2 regions of the Rhizobium sp. UFLA01-1127 genome follow, and region 2 is predicted to be linked to the other one. Evidence: predicted binding sites of a transcription regulator. Region 2 holds the regulator's gene; the other holds the start of a gene.
What was found. Region 2 encodes PhoB, which activates phosphate uptake and scavenging genes when phosphate is short. Its sites were predicted from a motif close to TGTCATNNANCTGTCAT; they were not measured.
Positions count from the first base shown of each region.

Region 1 (3,298 bases), on a different contig from region 2:
ATAATCGAGGGTGCGGACAGCAAGATATCGTTGAGGAACTTGGCTGCTTCGGCAAGTTTGGAGCCGTTGGCATATTCCACCAGATAGGTTCCGGCGAGAATGCCGATCGGCGCGGCGATCAGGATGGCACAGCCGGTGACGAGTACCGTGCCGTAGATTGCGTTGATCAAGCCGCCACGCGAGCCCTGAGCCGGGATAGACATGGTAAAGACGTCAAGGTTCAGCGCCGATACACCGCGGAAAACCAAGGTTACGAGGATCACGCTGAGAAAGAATATACCAAGGATGGCGGCGAGGAAGCACAAGGCCATCATCACCCGGTTCTTCCCATAGCGCCTCGACACTAGATTCTGACGAATTGCATTTTCCATGATTTATTCCTCAGTGCGAGTCGCCGCGGCCGATCATCCATCTTGCCAGCGCGAGCACGCCGAAGGAAAGGATGAACAGAAGCAGGCCGAGCGCGATCAAGCTCGACAATTGCAGACCGTCGGCATCGCCGAAGTTATTCGCGATCTGGGCGGAAATGGTGGTGGACGGCGAGATGATCGACGACTGCAGGCGGCTCACCGAGCCGACAACGAAGGTGACGGCCATGGTTTCGCCAAGCGCGCGGCCGAGGCCGAGCATGATGCCACCGACGAGGCCGCGGCGTGTGTAGGGTATCAGAATGTGGCGAGCCACCTCCCATGTGGTCATGCCCATGCCGTAAGCGGATTCGCGCAGCATCGGCGGCACTGTGCTGAACACGTCGCGCGAGATCGCGGTGATGAACGGCAGGATCATGACGGCGAGCACGAGGCTTGCCGTCAGCAGGCCGACACCCGGTGCCGGTGGCTGGAACAGCAAGCCGATTACCGGCACCTGCCCGACCGTCGCGATGAGGAAAGGCAGGATATAATTCTGCATCAGCGGCACGAGAATGAACAGGCCGACGATGCCGTAGATGATGGAGGGAACGCCCGCCAGAAGCTCGATGGCCGTGCTGATCGGACGGCGCAGGCTACCGGGGCAAAGTTCCGTGAGGAAGATGGCGATGCCGATGCCCAGGGGAACGGCAATCAGCATGGCGATGAACGAACTCACCAGCGTACCGACTACGGCAGGCACGGCGCCATAAATATCGGCCGGCGCGCTCCATTTGGTGCCCCAGAGGAACGACAGGCCAAAGGTTTGAAATGTAGGCAAGGCATCGATGACGAGAACCACAAGGATCGCCAGCAGCATAAGCACGACAAGAATGGCCGAGCCAAGCGTCATCAAATAGAAAATCCGATCCTGTATCCGGAATTTTCTGGTGGCGGCGGAAGTATTCACAGCCTGGAAGCCAGCCATCTGAGTCGCGTCAGCCATCGATTTCCCCTTGTCCTGTCACGAAAGGCGGACAGGGCAACACCCTGTCCGCCGCAACTTTCTCGGCTAGCACAAATTATTTCGTGCCGAACTCCGTCTTCCAAGACTTCTCGACGATCTCGACAACATTGTCCGGGATCGCAAGATAAGACAGGGCAGTCGCGTCCTTCTGGCCATGCTCATAAGACCACTTGAAGAACTTCAGTGCCTCTTCATTCTTAGCAGCATCGGCCGGCTTCTTGTAGAGCAGAACCCAGGTGGAGGCTGCAATCGGCCAGCTCTTTTCGCCCGGCTGATTGGTGATGATCAGGTTGAAGTTCTTGGCCTTGGCCCAATCGGCATTGGAAGCAGCAGCCTTGAACGTCTCGAGGCTCGGCTCGATGACCTTGCCGGCAGAGTTCTTCATCTTCGCGAAACCGATGTGGTTGGCGACGACATAGGAATATTCAACGTAGGAGATCGAACCAGCCGTCTGGTTGACGGTGGTGGAAACGCCTTCCGAACCCTTGGCGCCGAAACCAACCGGCCATTCAACAGCCGTGTTCGAGCCAACCTTTTCCTTCCATTCCGGCGAAACCTTCGCCAGGTAATCGGTAAAGTTGAAGGTCGTGCCCGAGCTGTCGGCGCGATAAACGACGGAGATCGGCGTGGAGGGCAGCTTTACTTCGGGGTTGAGAGCCTTGATGGCGGCATCGTCCCACTTGGCGATCTTGCCGAGGAAGATGTCGGCCAGCGTCTTGCCGTCGAGGACGAGTTCGCCCGGCTTTACGCCTTCGACGTTATAGGAAACGACGATACCGCCGGAGATCATCGGGAACTGGGCAATGCCGTTCTTTTCGAGGTCGGCGTCGCTCATCGGCTTGTCCGAAGCGCCGAATACGATGGTCTTGTCGAGGAGCTGCTTGATGCCAGCGCCCGAACCGACCGACTGGTAGTTGACGACATTGTTCGTCGCAGCCTTGTAGCCTTCTGCCCACTTGGACAGAACAGGCGCGATAAAGCTCGAGCCGGCGCCAGTGATGTCGGCAGCCATAGCCGAAGCAGCCATGGTGACGACCAGGCCAGCAGTCAGGCAAAGGGAACGGAGTTTCAGGTTAAGCATAGTAGACTCACTTCCTCAAGTGAATGAAAGGATGGCGAGCAGAAGATCGGCGCGAGGTCCCATGGTATATAACCTCCCCACCTGCATCTCCTGGCGACAGAGATGCCTCTAAAGACGCATTGTTTCAGTTTGATGACAGTTTAATGAAGCGGCGGTGACACAACCTGCGGCAAGCATGCGGCCGTTGGGGAACCACATGGAAAGGTTCGCATCCTTGGCAAGGGGCATCAGTCTTCACGTTTTGATTCAAGAGCATCCTCAGAGGCGGATCACATAGTCCTTGCAAGTCGTTTCAACGACTTCCCAGGTCCCTTTGAAGCCCGGCTTCAGGATCATGCGGTCGCCCGCGCGCAAATGAAAAGCCTCGCCACTGTCGGCCGTGACGATGGAGTAGCCTGAGAGGATGTTGAAGTATTCCCATTCGTCGTAGACGATCTTCCACTTTCCGGGCGTCGCCTCCCATATGCCGGCATAGAGGCCGCCGCCGGCCTCATCCAGGCTCCAGGTGCGGAAAGTCGGATCTCCCGAAACGAGACGATCCGCCGCCGGCGCACCCGTCTCCGGTTCGACGCCGTCTTCGTTCAGTCGCAGGTAAGTCGCCACGTCCTGCCTCCCATCAATCGTGTCTTGGCTGCGAAATACAAACTCCGCGAGCGCCGTCGAGACGTTCGCGGGCCGAAAGAAACATGAAACGTCTGATCAGCAGAGATGACCGAAAGGCTTTTCCAGCCTTTCGCAGGCGTCATCCTCAGATGTGGTTCGTCACATACGTCTGACAACACCCCTACTGAAATCATTGAGTTTCAACGGAGACGGGTTCACGTACGTGCGGACGTTTCTTCG
Region 1 covers NZ_JAUQTZ010000223.1:2,849-6,146, reverse strand. The annotation lists partial or broken gene Q4Q11_RS30505 (ABC transporter permease family protein) at 1-371, opposite strand, end outside; gene pstC (phosphate ABC transporter permease subunit PstC) at 382-1,353, opposite strand; gene pstS (phosphate ABC transporter substrate-binding protein PstS) at 1,430-2,455, opposite strand; gene Q4Q11_RS30490 (cupin domain-containing protein) at 2,714-3,058, opposite strand.
Region 1: pstS (phosphate ABC transporter substrate-binding protein PstS) is a predicted target of PhoB. The motif match lies at 2,577-2,593, and genes of this name have one in related genera.

Region 2 (3,298 bases):
CCGGCGCCATCATCGTGCTGCTCTTCTTCCTCGTCGCGATGAACATCGGCGCCATCCTGCTGCGCCGGCGCTTCGAACGGCGCTGGTAAGGGAGGGTCGTAAGATGAACATGATGACCGAAGCCGCAAGCGAAAGAGCATTGACCAGGAAGATGACGACGATCCCCTACAAGATGATCGGCCAGGATGTTTCGGTCTTCTATGGCGACAAGCGCGCGCTCTTCGACGTCAATCTGAAGATACGCGCCAATACGGTCACGGCTCTCATCGGCCCGTCCGGCTGCGGCAAGTCCACCTTCCTGCGCTGCCTCAACCGCATGAACGATACGATCGAGACATGCCGCGTCACCGGCAAGATCACGCTCGACGATCAGGACGTCTACGACAATAGCATCGATGTCGTGGAATTGCGTGCCCGCGTCGGCATGGTCTTCCAGAAACCCAACCCGTTTCCAAAGTCGATCTACGAGAACGTCGCCTACGGCCCGCGCATCCATGGCCTGCATCGCTCCAAGGCCGATCTCGAGCATATCGTCGAAACCAGCCTGCAGAAGGCCGGTCTCTGGGGTGAGGTCAAGGATCGGCTCCATGATGCCGGCACGAGCCTGTCCGGCGGTCAGCAGCAGCGCCTGTGCATAGCCCGCGCCGTCGCGGTCAGCCCGGAGGTCATCCTGATGGACGAGCCGTGCTCGGCGCTCGATCCGATCGCGACCGCCAAGGTCGAGGATCTCATTCACGAGCTGCGGGAGAATTTCACCATCGTCATCGTGACGCACTCCATGCAGCAGGCAGCCCGCGTCTCGCAACGCACCGCAATGTTCCACCTCGGCCATCTGGTCGAGGAGAACGACACCGATAAGATGTTCACCAATCCCGACGATTTCCGCACGCAGGATTACATCATGGGCCGTTTTGGTTGATGATGTCAGGCGCGCGGCTCCTTTCACACAGTTCACTTTGAGGATAGAAAAAATGGTCTCCACTCACATTCTCTCAGCCTACGACGAAGACCTGAAGTTCCTGACGCGCCGCATTGCGGAAATGGGCGGCCTGGCCGAGCAGATGGTCAGCGACAGCGTACGCGCCCTGGTCAACAGCGACGCGGCCCTGGCCCAGAAGGTCATCTCCGACGATGTGGTTCTCGACCATGCCGAGCGCGAAGTCGGCGACAAGGCGATCGTCACGATCGCCCGCCGTCAGCCGATGGCCGCCGACCTTCGCGAAATCATGGGCTCGATCCGCATCGCCTCCGATCTGGAGCGCGTCGGCGATCTCGGCAAGAACACTGCAAAGCGCGTCATTGCCGTACAGGGCACCGGCGTCCCCCGCCGTCTTGCCCGCGGCATCGAGCATCTCTCCGAACTGGCATTGAGCCAGCTCAAGGAAGTTCTGGACGTTTACGCCACCCGCTCGCCGGACAAGGCCGTGTCGATCCGCGAACGCGACGAGGAAATCGACGCCATGTATACCTCGCTCTTCCGCGAGATGCTGACCTACATGATGGAAGATCCGCGCAACATCACCACCTGCACGCATCTTCTCTTCTGCGCCAAGAACATCGAGCGCATCGGCGACCATGCCACCAACATCGCCGAGACGATCTATTACATGGCGACTGGTGCTCAGCCGGAAGGCGAGCGCCCGAAGGATGATACCGCCAACACCGTCGGCGCGGTGACGGAATAATTTGGAAGCGAAGAAAGGAGACCATAGGCGCATGGTTCCGAGAGTTGCTGTTGTAGAAGACGAGGAAGCGCTCAGCGTTCTGCTGCGCTACAATCTCGAGGCTGAAGGCTTCGAGGTAGATACGATCCTCAGAGGCGATGAGGCCGAGCTGCGTCTCCAGGAGCGCATCCCCGATCTCCTGATCCTCGACTGGATGCTCCCCGGCGTGTCCGGTATCGAGCTCTGCCGCCGGCTGCGCATGCGGCCGGAGACCGAGCGCCTGCCGATCATCATGCTGACCGCCCGCGGCGAGGAAAGCGAGCGCGTGCGTGGCCTTTCCACCGGCGCGGACGACTACGTCGTCAAGCCGTTCTCGACGCCGGAGCTGATGGCTCGCGTCAAGGCGATGCTGCGCCGTGCCCGCCCGGAGGTTCTCTCCACGGTGTTGCGTTGCGGCGATATCGAGCTGGACCGCGAAACTCACCGTGTCCACCGCAAGAGCCGCGAAGTGCGGCTGGGGCCGACGGAATTCCGCCTGCTGGAATTCCTGATGTCCTCGCCGGGCCGCGTCTTCTCGCGCTCACAGTTGCTCGACGGTGTCTGGGGCCACGATATCTACGTCGACGAACGCACTGTCGACGTTCATGTCGGCCGCCTGCGCAAGGCGCTCAATTTCTCCAATATGCAGGATGTCATCCGCACCGTTCGCGGCGCGGGCTATTCCATGGAAGCCTGAGCGGCAAGGCCGCTCGGGCATCACTACATAGCGGCGGAAATAGAAAAACGGGCCTCGAGTGGCCCGTTTCTCATTTGCAGCGCCGCGCACCATATGTGGCGCGCAAAGGTCGCTGTAGCGCTTTAAATCTGCTGCACAATGTGACGCTTAACCGTTGTTTCGGCGGCGATCATGCACCGGCTGGTATGCCATGCGCTGGTGATAGGTGCAGTAAGGCGACGAATCCGGGCTGTCATTGCCGCAGAAGTGGAAATCGTCCTTCAGCGGATCGCCGACTGGCCACTTGCAGGTGCGTTCCGTCAGCTCCGTCAAGCCAAGCCGGCGGGAGATCGGAACGACGACGTTTGCAGCCGGGCGATATTGGATTTCGTTGACGGAATCAACCTCGATCTCTTCCTTCAGCATGGTTGCACCCTGCTGGCGGGTGATTACGGTGCGGGTGGCAACGCGCGATCCGTAGCTCGTGGCGCGAGGAGCTGTGGCGCTGCGCTTCGGCGTGCGCGCCGCGGTTGTCGTGCCGCCTGCCTTCGCTCGGCCGGGAAGGTTGAGGCGGTGTACCTTGCCGATAACGGCATTACGGCTCACTCCGCCAAGCTGCGCAGCGATCTGGCTGGCGCTCAACCCTTCGGACCATAGCTTTTTCAGCTTCTCGACGCGTTCGTCTGTCCAATTCATGCCCTGTCTCCGCTGTCGCGTTTCCGATGGCAGAATCCCTCACCATTGCCTCGCATGGAAACGAGGCGCGAAACGCTCTAAAATTGTGGTGACTAGTTCCGCCGCATGCAGTCTAGCAATTGCTTTTTAACCTAGTGTGAGGCTGACTCCGTGACAAGAGTCGCGGGAATCTTGAGGAATCGATTTCGAGGTTTTCCCCAACTTGCTGTCCCGGCGTGGCATT
Region 2 covers NZ_JAUQTZ010000055.1:4,245-7,542, reverse strand. The annotation lists gene pstA (phosphate ABC transporter permease PstA) at 1-89, shown strand, start outside; gene pstB (phosphate ABC transporter ATP-binding protein PstB) at 104-919, shown strand; gene phoU (phosphate signaling complex protein PhoU) at 972-1,685, shown strand; gene phoB (phosphate regulon transcriptional regulator PhoB) at 1,717-2,400, shown strand; gene Q4Q11_RS15660 (GcrA family cell cycle regulator) at 2,548-3,075, opposite strand.